DNA from 3 places in the Ilyobacter polytropus DSM 2926 genome. Region 3 is predicted to be linked to each of the others. Evidence: riboswitches for the same ligand, from Rfam matches in the RefSeq annotation. Region 3 holds a riboswitch; each other region holds the start of a gene.
What was found. Region 3 has a riboswitch for glycine ahead of ILYOP_RS13550 (threonine aldolase family protein). Riboswitches for the same ligand answer to the same signal wherever they lie in the genome.
Positions count from the first base shown of each region.

Region 1: it holds a riboswitch for glycine, as region 3 does, so the genes downstream of both, ILYOP_RS12855 (alanine/glycine:cation symporter family protein) here and ILYOP_RS13550 (threonine aldolase family protein) in region 3, are expected to answer to the same signal.
Region 2: it holds a riboswitch for glycine, as region 3 does, so the genes downstream of both, ILYOP_RS03415 (aspartate-semialdehyde dehydrogenase) here and ILYOP_RS13550 (threonine aldolase family protein) in region 3, are expected to answer to the same signal.

Region 1 covers NC_014633.1:631,909-636,511, reverse strand. The annotation lists gene ILYOP_RS12865 (uridine kinase family protein) at 1-1,078, opposite strand, end outside; gene ILYOP_RS12860 (YegS/Rv2252/BmrU family lipid kinase) at 1,102-1,986, opposite strand; glycine riboswitch at 2,261-2,338, shown strand; glycine riboswitch at 2,341-2,406, shown strand; gene ILYOP_RS12855 (alanine/glycine:cation symporter family protein) at 2,503-3,849, shown strand; gene tal (transaldolase) at 3,924-4,603, shown strand, end outside.
Region 2 covers NC_014632.1:756,411-761,013, reverse strand. The annotation lists gene ILYOP_RS03425 (aspartate kinase) at 1-370, opposite strand, end outside; gene ILYOP_RS03420 (homoserine dehydrogenase) at 389-1,342, opposite strand; gene ILYOP_RS03415 (aspartate-semialdehyde dehydrogenase) at 1,339-2,313, opposite strand; glycine riboswitch at 2,413-2,476, opposite strand; glycine riboswitch at 2,479-2,556, opposite strand; gene glyS (glycine--tRNA ligase subunit beta) at 3,396-4,603, opposite strand, start outside.
Region 3 covers NC_014633.1:790,516-795,118, forward strand. The annotation lists gene ILYOP_RS13535 (EFR1 family ferrodoxin) at 1-476, shown strand, start outside; partial or broken gene ILYOP_RS13540 (SDR family oxidoreductase) at 513-1,460, shown strand; gene ILYOP_RS13545 (HNH endonuclease) at 1,568-2,311, opposite strand; glycine riboswitch at 2,511-2,588, shown strand; glycine riboswitch at 2,591-2,655, shown strand; gene ILYOP_RS13550 (threonine aldolase family protein) at 2,771-3,832, shown strand; gene ILYOP_RS13555 (dihydrolipoyl dehydrogenase family protein) at 3,886-4,603, shown strand, end outside.

The DNA.
Region 1 (4,603 bases), 160 kb from region 3:
TGGTCAGGCAGCTAATATAAATTTTATATTTATTTTGTTTTGGTATATCCCGGGTGAGTTCTTCATTTAGACCGTGTATTCCCTCTATAAGAATAATCCCATTTTTTGCTAATTTTACTCTCTTACCTGTGTATTCCCTCTCTCCACTGAAGAAGTTATATTTTGGTATTTCTACCTCTTTTCCGTTCATAAGGTCTTTCAAGTTTTTATTTAATAGTTTTGTATCCAGAGCTTTTATTGATTCAAAATCTTTTTTTCCATTTTCGTCTAAGGGAAGCAGCGCTCTCCCGATATAGTAGTTATCTAGAGAGATAACAAGTGGCTTTAGGCCATTTACCCTCAGATGTATTGCAAGCCTTTGGGTGAAAGTGGTTTTACCAGAAGACGAAGGCCCGGCTACTGTAACTAATTTAACATTTTCTTTTTTGGCGATTTCGTCAGCAATAAATGAAAGTTTTTTATGATGCAGGGCTTCATTTACCATTATGAGTTCGGCTATCTCATTGTTTAGTATTTTTTCATTTAAGGCTCCCACATCTGAAACTTCCATTATCTGACCCCATTCTTCTGATTCATGAAATATTTTTGCAAGTTTTTTATGGTCAGTTTCCACAGGTATTCTATAGGGGTCATTTTGGAAAGGATATTTTAAAATAAATCCTCCGTTATAAGGTGACAAATCGAACAAGTTGAGATAACCGGTACTACTTAACATACCATTGTGATAATAGTCATAAAAACCTTCCATTTCATAGACTCTTAGGTCAACCCAATCGCTGTACTCAATAAGCCTTCTCATGTCTGGTCTGTTATAAATACAGTCATGTTTTTCAATGTCACAGACAGGCATAATAACAGGCCTTATGGGAATATCTTCCCTTATAAGTTCATTCATTCTGTTTTTTATAGCTAAAATATCCTCAGAACGTATTTTAGGATCCTTTAGGATTTCACCGTAGATTCCTTTATTTAGAGAGTGGTGTATCTTAACTTCTGCCTCTGGAAACAGGTCGTAAGTAGCCTTGATCAAAATGAATTTCAAAGTTGTATAGTAGTTTCTTTCATTGTAGTTTTCCATGGTGTTCTCCCTTCAAGTATTATTTAGTTTGCATACCCCAATATTTTTAAGCCGTTTTTTATGCATTGTATGTCAAGAGGAAAATCAGGACCTTTTTCTCCGTCTAAATCTGTGGAGATAGATTCATTGCACTTTAGAGATAATCGGTTAGTTTTGAAGTGTATTACTCCCTTAGGATTTTCAAGATGCTCTTTTTTTAAAAACTTAAAAAAGGATAAAAGGGTTTCGGTCATTATTTCTGCCTTTACTATGACAATATCCAAAAGTCCGTCATCTAGCTGAGACTTATAGGCAATATCAATATTTCCAGCACTTTTTCCGTTGAAAGCAAATATAATAAGCGAGTGGCCTGTATATTTTAGTTCTTTAGATTCAACTGTTATCTGAAGTCTCTTGAAATTTGGGATCTCTATAATACCACTGAAATAATATGCCAATTTTCCCATTGTGTTCTTAAGATTGACATTTGTCTTTTGGGAAACATCTGTGAATAAGCCTGTACTGGCAACATTTACAAAATAAGTATCGTTTACTTTTCCAAGGTCGATTAGTTTAACATTAGAACTGAGGATCTGTTGGCAGGCTTCAGATATATCTTTTGGCATTCCCAGACAGGTTGCAAAATCATTGGCAGTGCCAGTTGGAAGTATGGCAACAGGTAAGTCAATACCTGTTTTTTTCATTATATTAATTATTTGATTTACTGTCCCATCCCCACCTGCTATGATTATGTGGTTGTATTCACCTCCAATATCCTTGAATGCATCTTCTATATTAGCTTCATAGCTTATTCTGAAAGCATCAATGGTATATCCCTTTTTCTGATAAACTTTAAAAATAGTATCTAAATGCTTCACTATATAATTTTCACCAGAATATGGGTTGTATATTAACCTTGCCCTTTTCATATTTCCTCCTGAATAAAAAATTAGATAAAAAGTATAACACAGTAACCTATTAAAAGATTACTCTTATTCTTTTATTTTCCTTTATTAGACAGATCCAAAAGAACTTTTGTCATAAAATTATTTTAATAAAATTAAATAATTAAGAGATTATTAATAATATATATAGTAGTCTAAGGGGGTATAAAAAAATATAATGATATGTATTAAAAAAAAACCTTTGACATTTTTTAATAAATTGATTATTATATTTTTAATAAAAATTTAATTAAGTCGGATGAAGGTATGGGGAGAGAGCTGTTTTTACAGCCACCGAAGAAGTAAATCTTTCAGGTAAATGGACCTATACTGGACGAGCCTCTGGAGAGAATTGGTTAATTCTAGTCACCGAAGGAGTAATACTCTCAGGTAAAAGGACAGAGGAAAACAGGCATGGCGTGTTTTCTAGAGGTTGCATTTTTTTGTAGTCTCTTTTTTTATTACGCCCCTTCTGCCATCTGACAGATAAGGGAGGAAAAAATGAAAGAAATTTTAGGACAACTAGACAGCATTATATGGGGATTTCCTACACTTTTTGTACTTGTGGGAACTGGAATTTATCTTACTGTAAATTTAAAAGGTATTCAGATTTCAAAACTTGTAACAGCTTTTAAATTTCTATTTGAAAAAGACGGTAATTCTGATTCTAAAGAGGGAGATGTATCTGGATTTGCAGCCCTTTGTACAGCTCTGGCAGCTACAATCGGTACAGGTAATATCGTAGGTGTAGCAACTGCAATAAAGTTAGGAGGTCCAGGTGCTATATTCTGGATGTGGATTGCTGCTTTCTTTGGTATGAGTACAAAATTTGCAGAAGGATTTCTTGCAATCAAATACCGTGAAAAAAAAGACGGAGAATATTCAGGCGGACCGATGTATTATATCGAAAAAGGTGCTAAAAACAAATTTTTAGGAAAAGTATTTGCTTTTTCTGGAATAATGGTTGCCCTTTTAGGAATAGGGACTTTCCCACAGGTAAACGCAGTGGTAGAAGGTGTGAAAGGTGCCATAGGAATACCGACTATGACTACCGGTATTGTCCTTACAATAGCAGTAGCCCTTGTTACTTTCGGTGGAATCAAGAGAATTTCTCAGGTTGCTTCATTCCTTGTTCCATTCATGGCTGTATTTTATATAGTAGGTGGAGTTGTAATAATGGCTTCAAATCCTTCTGCTACAATGTCGGCTATATCTCTTATAATAAAATCTGCATTTAATGGAAGTGCAGCAGTAGGAGGTTTTGCAGGAGCTGGAATTATGATGGCTATGAGAGCCGGTGTTGCTAGAGGAGTATTCTCAAATGAAGCCGGACTTGGTTCAGCACCAATTGCAGCGGCTAGTGCAAAAACTGACTCACCTGTTAAACAGGGTCTAATATCAATGATAGGACCATTTTTAGATACTTTGATAGTTTGTAGCATTACTGGAATAATAGTTGTTTCATCAGGTTTGTGGTCTCAAGACGGTTTATCAGGATCATTACTTACTTCAAAGGCTTTTGAATTCTACCTTGGTTCTTATGGTTCTCTTATCGTGAACATTGGAATAATATTCTTTGCCTTTACTACAATAATAGGTTGGAACTTCTATGGAGAAAAGTGTACTCAGTATCTTTTCCAAAAGGAAGCTATCAAGTGGTTTAAAGTTATATTCCTTGTGATGATAGCATCAGGACCTTTCTTAAAGCTAGATACAATCTGGCTTATTGCCGATATAGTAAATGGTGTTATGGTAATACCAAATCTTGTTGGACTTTTAGTACTTAGAAAAGTTATTGTCGGAGAAACACTGGCTTTTTTCAAAGAACCAGTTCTTAAAAAGGTTTAGAGTGTAAAAAAAATTGCTTTTTTTAAAATTTTAACCCATAATATATTACAAGCATATAATTCAGGGGGGTTGAAATGAACAAAGAAATCATAAGAGAACTAGATAATCTAGGTCAAAGTTTATGGCTTGATTTTATTAGTCGAGATATCATACAAAGCGGAGAACTAAAAAAACTTATCAATGCTGGGCTTATGGGTGTTACATCAAATCCTAGTATATTTCATAATGCCATAGCAAAAAGTAACGACTATGACAATGAAATAAAAGAACTAGCTTCTAATGGAAGATCAGTTGAAGAGATATACGACGAGTTAACTGTGAGAGATATACAGGAGGCGGCAGATATTCTGAAACCTGTGTATGAAAAAACTGCAGAAAGAGACGGGTATATAAGTCTAGAGCTTAACCCATTGTTGGCAGAAGACACAGAAAAAACCCTTTCAGAAGGAATAAGACTTCATGAAAAGGTAAACAGAGAAAATGTGATGTTTAAAGTTCCTGCAACTGATGAAGGGATAGTGGCTATAGAGGAGCTTATTTCTAGGGGTATCTGTGTAAATATAACACTTATATTTTCTCCAGAGCAGTACCGAAAGACGGCTGAAGCTTATATTAGAGGTCTAAAAAGGCTAGCTGATAATAACGAAGATTTAACCAAGGTTCACTCAGTTGCAAGTGTATTTGTAAGCAGAATAGAGAGTATGGTTGATGACCTTTTGGAAGAAAGAGGAAGAGAAGATCTTGCGGGACAAGC
Region 2 (4,603 bases), on a different replicon from region 3:
TTTCCATTATTTTTTCAGGTGATATATCCAGTATCTTTGCATTATTAAAATCATTAGTCGTCTTTATTCCTACTTGTGGTCCGGTAAAAGAGATGGCCTTGTGTCCAAGCTGTTCTATTGCCATTGAAAGAAGTGCCGCTGATATTTGTTCTCCCACAGAGAGTAGCACATCTAACTCTCTTCCTTGAGGGTTGCTGTTAACCTCTTCTGCTCTTTTTATCAGAGAATCAGTCATGCCTCCAGGTGCAGATACAACTACCACCATCTTGTTGCCCTCTTCTTTATTTTTAACTACCCACTTAGCGACTTCCTGCAGTCTCTCAGTGTCCTTTACGCTTGTTCCACCAAATTTCTGTACTATTAATGCCATTCTCCTTACCCCCTCGTATTAATTCCAAGAACGACTGGCTAAAACTTTATATATGTCAGATACTACAGCTGAAGCAGTTGCGTCCATCCCTGCTCCCTCTCCGAAGAATATTGTTTTCCCTGTATATGAACCGTCTATCTCCACAGCATTGTAAACTCCGCCTACATCATAAAGAAGTTCGCTGCTTTCAATTAGTTGTGGTGATACTCTTACTGTCAGCTTTCCTTCTTCTTTAAATGCTTCTCCTAAAAGTTTGTATCTTTTTCCTTCTGCCTTGGCTTTTTCGATATCTTCCTTAGTTAACTTATCAATCCCTGTTATAGGTATTGATGAAAATTCCTTTAGTTCTCCCCAAGCTAAATATGCAAGAACACTTATTTTATGTCCTGTATCGATACCAGCTACATCAAATGTAGGATCTGCTTCTGCATAGCCTTTTTCCTGAGCGTCTGCAAGTGCTTCATCATAACTCATTCCCTCTTCCATTTTTGAAAGCATATAGTTACAAGTACCGTTTAGTATCCCTCTTATTCTTTCAAATCTATTTGGAAAAAGTCCTTCTTTAAGGGGAGTTACAACTGGAATCCCTCCTGCAACTGCTGCCTCAAAGAAAAACTTAACATTATTTTTTTCTGCAAGAGCAAATAATTCTTTTCCGTGAGTAGCTATAAGATGCTTGTTTGCACACACTAAGTTCCTTCCTGATCCAAGGATTTCCTTTGCTATTTCAAAGGCTATCCCCACTCCGCCGATTAGTTCTACAACTGTATTGATCTCTTCATCTGCTAGTATTTCTTTATAATTATTTGTAAAGTTAAATTTACCAAATGGAAAGTTTCTCTCTTCAAGGTCACAAACTTTTGTAACATTTATTTTCTCTCCAAACATGGCCTCTAATCTATCTTTCTCAAGTGTAAGAATTTTTAAGACTCCTTCGCCTACAGTACCTAATCCTATTACACCTAATTTCATAATTTTCCCCCTTTTGCAAGTACCTCTGCTATTTGTACGGTGTTTGTTGCTGCACCTTTTCTAAGGTTATCTGATACTACCCACATGTTGAGACCATTTTTTATGCTTGGATCTTTTCTAAGTCTTCCTACGAATACTTCATTTTTTTCATCTGATTCTGAAGCCAGTGGGTATACATTGTTTTTAGGGTCGTCATACAGCACAACTCCTGGAAAATCTTGTAGTGCATCTCTTAATTTCTGAATATCAACTTCTGATTCTGTTTCTACGTTTATTGAAACTCCGTGACAGTTAAGTACTGGTACTCTTACACAAGTTGCAGTTATAGGCAACTCTGGAACTTCAAGAATCTTTCTGGTTTCATTTATCATCTTCTCTTCTTCTTTGGTGTAGCCATTGTCTAAAAATACATCTATATGCGGAAGGCAGTTATTTTTTATCTGATAAGGATAAAATCTTTTCCCTTCTTTTAATTCCTCTATACCATCTCTACCAGATCCTGAGACAGCCTGATAAGTGCTGTAAACAACCCTTTTTAGTCCAAATAAGTCTTGAACCACTTTTAAAGGAAGTACACACTGTGTTGTTGAACAGTTTGGATTTGCTATTATTTTGCTATTTTTTATAGCCTCTGGATTTACTTCAGGTACCACTAGCGGAACATCTTCTGTCATTCTCCATGCACTTGAGTTGTCTACTACGATAGCTCCTCTTTCTGCAGCTTCAGGAGCAAATTTCTTACTTGTTTCTCCACCGGCTGAAAATAGTGCTACATCTACTCCTACAAAACTTTCAGCTTTAAGTTCCTCTACAACTACTTCTTTTCCTCTGAAAGTCATCTTTTTACCAGCTGACCTAGCCGAAGCCAAAAGCTTTATCTCTTTAACAGGAAACTTTTTTTCTTCAAGTACCTGTAACATTTTCCTTCCTACCATACCAGTTGCCCCAACTACCGCTACAACATAACTCATTGATAATCCCCCCTAAAAAAATTTAAATATATAAAAAGAGGTTACAAAAATGTAACCTCAAGAAAACAATCCATACGCAAAAATAGTTGCGTGGGTTTTCCTCCGTCCTTTTACCTGAGAGTGTTACTCCTTCGGTGACTGATCAAACAGTTCTCTCCTGAGGTTCGTCCAGCATAGGTCCATTTACCTGAAAGATTTACTTCTTCGGTGGCTGTTTTACCAGCTCTCTCCCTATACCTTCATCCGATTTATTAAGCTGTCAGTGACTCGACATTTATTTACCGTGTTGAAGATTATAATAATAGATTTTTAAAGAAATGTCAAAAGTTTTTTTCTTTATTTAACATTATTATGTTCACTCTGATAAAATTATCTTTAATCACTACAGCTTTAGCCCTTTATTAATGTATAATTTATCAGGCTGAGACTTTTCACTGTTTGATGAGGTTGTTATTTAATTTTATAAAAAAATGCCCGTTAAGAACATATGTTCTAAACGGGCATTTGACTACTTTTAGACTCTATCCCACTTAGAAACATTCCACATTTTCATTATTCTAAAATGGGTCTGAATCAGCAGAAATTCTGATTGCAAACCCTACATAATAATTATGGTGGTGGTTATAGTTAGTCTAAACATAGCATTTCTCTCCTCTATACTTTTGTGACAATACTCTATCACAACTTTTATTTTTACTTTCGAAACTTTTTACTGTTTTTTATAACTTTGTCTTTCCTAGAAGAACTTTTATGTATAATAGCAGTTATAGACCATTAACGTCAAGTTAAAAATTTTTAATAAATAACTCCTTGCATTATATTAATTTTTCTAGGTTTTTAATAAAAATCTGCCTTTAGTATAAATATATTTCATAATAAACCCAGAGTTAACAAGGGTTAAACAATGTTTCACTCTATAAAACTTGTCTTTCTTTTATAAATTTAATAAAATTTTCATGATCTTTTAATTGAGAAGTTTTATAAGCTAGTACCAATTATTTGATACAAAAAAAAAAGTTTTTTTTCAAAATATTTTTGTTTTTCATTGGATAAATAAAAAAAGGCGTCCTAAGACACCTTTTTTATTTTTCTTCTATCAAATTCAATTTAGCTACTCTGTTAAAAATCTCATTTAGAGATTTCAAAAGAGAAAGTCTATTATTTTTTAACGATTGATCTTTATCCATTACCATTACACTGTCAAAAAATCTATTTATTACATTTTTACCCGCAAGAATATTTCTAAAAAATTCTTCATAAGATTTAGTTTGAAGATTCAATTCTGTTTTTGAATCAAGGTCTACATAAAATTTATGAAGTTCCTTTTCAGCGTCTTCTACAAGTAAATCAGTTGAAATTGCTTTTTCATGATGATCTTTAGATATATTTCCTACTCTTTTTAAAAGGAGTACCAGATCGTTAAATCCCTCTTCCTTAGAAACTTTTTCCAGTGTCTCTATTTTTTCAGAGGCCTCTAAAAGAACATCACAATCTATACTTAAGACTGCACCAATAACATCTTTTCTGTGTCCATGGTCAGCAAATACATTTATAGCTCTCTGTTTAAAAAATTCCATTAGATCTTTTAAAACATCTTTTTTAGGTCTCTTAAGAACATTGTCTTCTTCTAAAATATCAAGCATTTTAGAAGTAAGCTCCTCTAAAGAAATCACAAGTTTAGAATTTAAAATAATATTTACAATTGCAAGTGCGGCTCTTCTTAGGGCAAAAGGGTCTTTTGAACCACTAGGGATCATACCAATGCCAAAACATCCCACTAGGGTATCCATTCTGTCGCATATTCCTGCTATTACTCCTTCTATACCTTGAGGAAGCTTATCTCCCTGGTATCTAGGGTAATAATGCTCTTCTATACCCTTTGAAACGACCTCTTTCTCTCCGGCCTTAAGAGCATAATCTGCTCCCATAAACCCTTGGAGCTTTGTAAACTCTTTTTCCCCTATCATGTTAGAGACAAGGTCAGCCTTTGCAAGATGAATAGTTCTCATAATATCTTCTTTTGAATCCCTTAATGCTAATTTTTCACTCATATATTCAGCAAGTTTTTTACTCCTTGAGATTTTTTGAGCTATTGTTCCTAGATCTTTTTGGAATACCACAGTAGATAGCTTATCTACAAATTCCTCAAGAGATTTTTTCTGATCTTCCTGATAAAAAAATCTGGCGTCAGAAAGTCTTGCAGATAAAACCTTCTCATTACCCTTTCTTACATGCTCAGAAGATGTTATCCCATTTCTGATAACTACAAATTTAGGTAAAAGCTTACCCT
Region 3 (4,603 bases):
AAATGGTGGATAACTATCTCCCTGGATTCGATATGAAAAAGGAAGCTGCAAATAAAGGAAAAAAAGGAACTGAAGAAAACTTGATAACTATCAAAGCTGATGTTGCAAGCTCTAAAAAATGGATAAAAGCTGAAAACTTCTTACAAAAAGGAGCCTTCAATATTATGCACAAGAGAAAAAAACCCTTTAGTAAAAAACAGTTAAAAATTCATACTTATGGTGAAGGGATTGAAAACTACGTTTATACAGATGAAAATTGTACGGGATGTGGACTTTGTGCAAAAGTATGTCCAGTTGATAATATCATAGTAGATAAGGAGAATAAAAAGATAGCATTGCAAGACAAGTGCTTTGGGTGCTTCGCTTGCATACAAAACTGTCCCTCAAGAGCTATTCATATCAGAGGTGAAGTAAACGGAAATAGATATCGTCATCACCATATCAGAGTAAGTGAAATTATAGAGGCCAATAGCTAAAAATAAAAAATATTTAGAAAGCAAGGTGATTAAACAATGAATATCCAAAACAAATACGGGGCAAAGGGATGGACGCCGGAGCAAATCGGATCCCTCTCAGGTAAGACATATGTTATAACTGGTGCCACCTCTGGAGCAGGATTTGAAGCAACTAAAATATTACTGTCTAAGGGTGCAAAAGTTGTGATGATGAACCGTAACGTTAATAAATCAAATGCGGCTATCGCCACTATAAAACAGGAATTTGGAAATAATACTGATGTGAGCTTTGTGCAAATGGATTTAGAAATGCTGGATTCTGTACGTGAAGCAGCGGCTGAGATACTAGAGAAAGTTCCTCATATCAGCTCACTTATCTGCAACGCAGCTATTGCACAGGTAGCTAAACAGAAGTTCACCGCCGACGGATTTGAAAGCCAGCTAGGAGTAAATCACTACGGACATTTTCTTCTGTGTGGATTGCTTTTCGACAGAGTAGAAGAGTCTAATGGGCGTATCGTGGTCGTTGGCAGTAATGCCTATAAAATGGGACTGAAGAGAATTAAGTTCGAAGATCTTAATTTCGATAAAAATTACACTGCTTGGAACTCTTATGCTCAGAGTAAACTTGCACAGATGATGTTTGCCTACGAATTACAGCGTCGGATCAAAGCATCGAATAAGAGCGTCCAGGTTCAAGTTTGCCATCCAGGGGCGTCACGAACCAATTTACTCAATGACACAGCTAGTTCTTTCAATAAGATTTTGTGGTTTGTACTTTCTCGTATTATCGCACAATCAGCTGAAAGAGGCTCATGACCAGAAGTTATGTGTGCAACGGAAGAGGGGTTGGAACCGGAAAGGCTGTATGGCCCTACAAAGCGATCTGAAATGGTGGGCCCTGTCGCCGAGTGTCTTTTGGACGAGATAGCTCTAGATCGAGAAATGGCTGCTAAATTGTGGACGATTTCCGAGGAAAATACGTCTCTTAACTGGCCGCTGTAGTTAATAAAAATCCTAGTTGACCAACTAAAAGTATTTTTAGGATAATTTAGGCTATTGCAAAAGTTTTAATGCTGCAATAGCCTTTTATGTCTCTAACAACAATATTTTTAACATTTATTCTTTATACTGATTCTCCCTGAAGACCTTTCCAGATGATAGATCCATCGGATATTAAAAGGCCTTTCCCTGTTTTCTTCTGAAAATAAATACCACTCTCTAATCCAGCCTCTATACAAAAGTTTTCTTTCTGCTGAAATCTTAAAGGGATGTATTTCCACACCTTCCCTTGTAAACAAAATTTCCTCCTGGTTTAAATAAACAAATTTTATTTTCTCTTTTTTATCTATACTCTCCCTCAAAAAATCCAGTTTGTATGAAAGCAGATTTTTTTCTACCTCCTTTATCCTTTTGGAAGAATAGTAAAGATGACTTTTTACTCCGAGATTTTCTAGCCTTATAAGTTCATACTTTTTGTAATACTCATCTGGAAGAGTGTCTCCCTTCTTTCTATTGCACTTTTCACACAAAACCACTGCATTTAAACCTGCTTCCTTATCCTTTAAGGGATAACCCTTAGAAATTGGAATGTGATGGTCTATTGATAAATGCTCTGTACTACTGCATTTAAAACACTTATTTTCAAAGATACCGTAAAGTTTAAGCTTTTCAGAATCTGTCAGCTTGTCGTCAAAAAATACTTTTATCTCTTTTCTCTTTATGTTATCGAAATTTATTTTCTCAGAACCTAGAATCCCTCCATCTTTTTTATCTCCATAAGGAGATTTAGACTTTCTTGTAAAAATAAAAATTATTATAAAAACTGCCATCCAGAAAAAAATAACATTTATCATAAAACCTCCCCTGAAATATACCTCAATATTGCCAAGGCAATTAATAAAATATTCAAAAGTGCTTTAGTTTATCCTTTTAATATTCTTGTCCAAAAAATTAGGACTAAAGTACCAAACTTAATATTTTTTCAAATTTTCTTTGACAATTAGAATAAAATACTATAGAATGACTTCGATAAATAAAATTTAATAAAGTCGGACGAAGGTATAGGGAGAGAGCTGATTAATCAGCCACCGAAGGAGTAAAACTCTCAGGTAAAAGGACCTATTCTGGACGAGCCTCTGGAGAGAACTGTTTAGTCAGTCGCCGAAGGAGTAATACTCTCAGGTACAATGGACAGAGGAAAACAATCACTTGTTTTCTAGAGGCTGCATTTTTTGTAGCCTTTTTTTATATCTCATCCGGATTTTTTGTTGGTCGTAAAATATTTATTATAGATAATTTTAGGGGGGATAAAGATGGAAAGAACATTTGCGAGTGATAATTTTAGTGGGGTAGACCCAAAGATTATGGAAAAACTTATGGAGGCAAACCAAGGACATGCTTTTGCCTATGGTATGGATCCTCTAACTATAAAAGCAAAAGAAAAATTTAAAGAGATTTTTGGAGATGTAGAGGTATTTTTCGTATTCAATGGAACCGGGTGTAACGTACTGGCACTAGAGGCTATGAAAGGAAGAGCTACCTGTGTTCTATGCCCTGATACAGCTCATATATTTCAGGACGAAGCTGGTGCACCTTCGAAAATAACTGGGATGCAACTTCTGCCTGTTCCATCTGAAGATGGAAAATTCAGTATAAAAGCTGCTGAAAAATTCCTGTCTTTTAAGGGCGCCATTCATAAACCTGAGGCTCATATAATATCTATAACTCAGGCTACAGAGCTTGGAACTGTATACACTCCTGCAGAGATAAAAAATATTTCTGCCTTTGCAAAAAGAAACAACATGCTTCTGCACATGGACGGAACTAGACTTTCTAATGCTGCTGCAGCCTTAGGATGCTCTTTAAAAGAGATGACTGCCGACTGTGGTGTAGACGTGCTGTCTTTTGGAGGTACAAAAAACGGTCTTATGTTTGGAGAGGCTATCGTATTTTTCAACAAAGAGTTAGCAAAGGACTTCTTTAGACTTCGTAAACAAAATCTTCAGCTTCACTCAAAAATGAGATTTATATCTGCCCAGTATCTTGGACTTTTAGAGGATAATTTATGGCATACAAATGCATCTAAAGCCAACAGTATGGCAAAGTACCTCAAGAAAAAACTTGTAAATCTAGGTGTGGAAGTGACAAATGATGTCATGGCAAATATTGTCTTTGCTAAGATCCCTATGGATGCAGTTGAAGAGATGCAGGAATTTTCATACTTTTACCTATGGAATGAATACAAAAAAGAATCAAGATTTGTAATGTCATTTGATATAACAGAAGAGGATATCGATATTTTTGTGGATAAATTAGAGGATGTGTTAAAAAAACAAAGTATATATTTGTCTGAAGGGACGTGCTGTGCTTCGTAAAACAAAAAGGCATCGACCTTCCCTGAAAAACTAATTTTTACGGAGGGATAAAAATGACTTTTGACTTTGACCTCATTGTTATAGGAGCAGGGGCAGCAGGACTAACATGCGCTATCACTGCAAAGGGTTTTGGCAAATCAGTACTTCTCATAGAAAAAAACAGAACTGGTGGGGAATGTACCTGGTCAGGCTGTGTTCCTAGTAAAGCCCTTATAAATATTTCAAAAGAGATAAATTCAGCCAGAAAGTACTGTGACTTTGTACCTGATACAAGAAAAATAATGAAAGATGTAAAAAAAGTAATTGAGGATGTCTATTCTCATGAGACTCCCGAAGTCCTTGAAAAAACTGGAATTAATTTTCTAGAGGGAGAGGCTGAATTTACAGAAAATAAAACTATAAAAATAGGGGAGAATACCTTTAGCGGTAAGAGTATTATTATTGCAACAGGGTCTTCTCCCTTTGTGCCCCCTATACCTGGTATAAATACTGTGGAATATCTTACAAATGAATCTTTATTCCTCCTTGAAGAAATTCCGAAATCCATGATCATCCTAGGCGGTGGGGCTATTGGAGTGGAAATGGCCCAGGCTTTAAACCGTATCGGAGTTGAAGTTCATCTAGTGGAGATGTTAGATAATATTCTCTTTAGGGAGGACCAGGAGTTTGCACACATCTTAAGGGAAAAACTAATAGACGAAGGAGTCAATATACACATTAAAACAAAGGCTGTGGAAGTTAAAAAAAACAATAACACTATAATCCTCACTG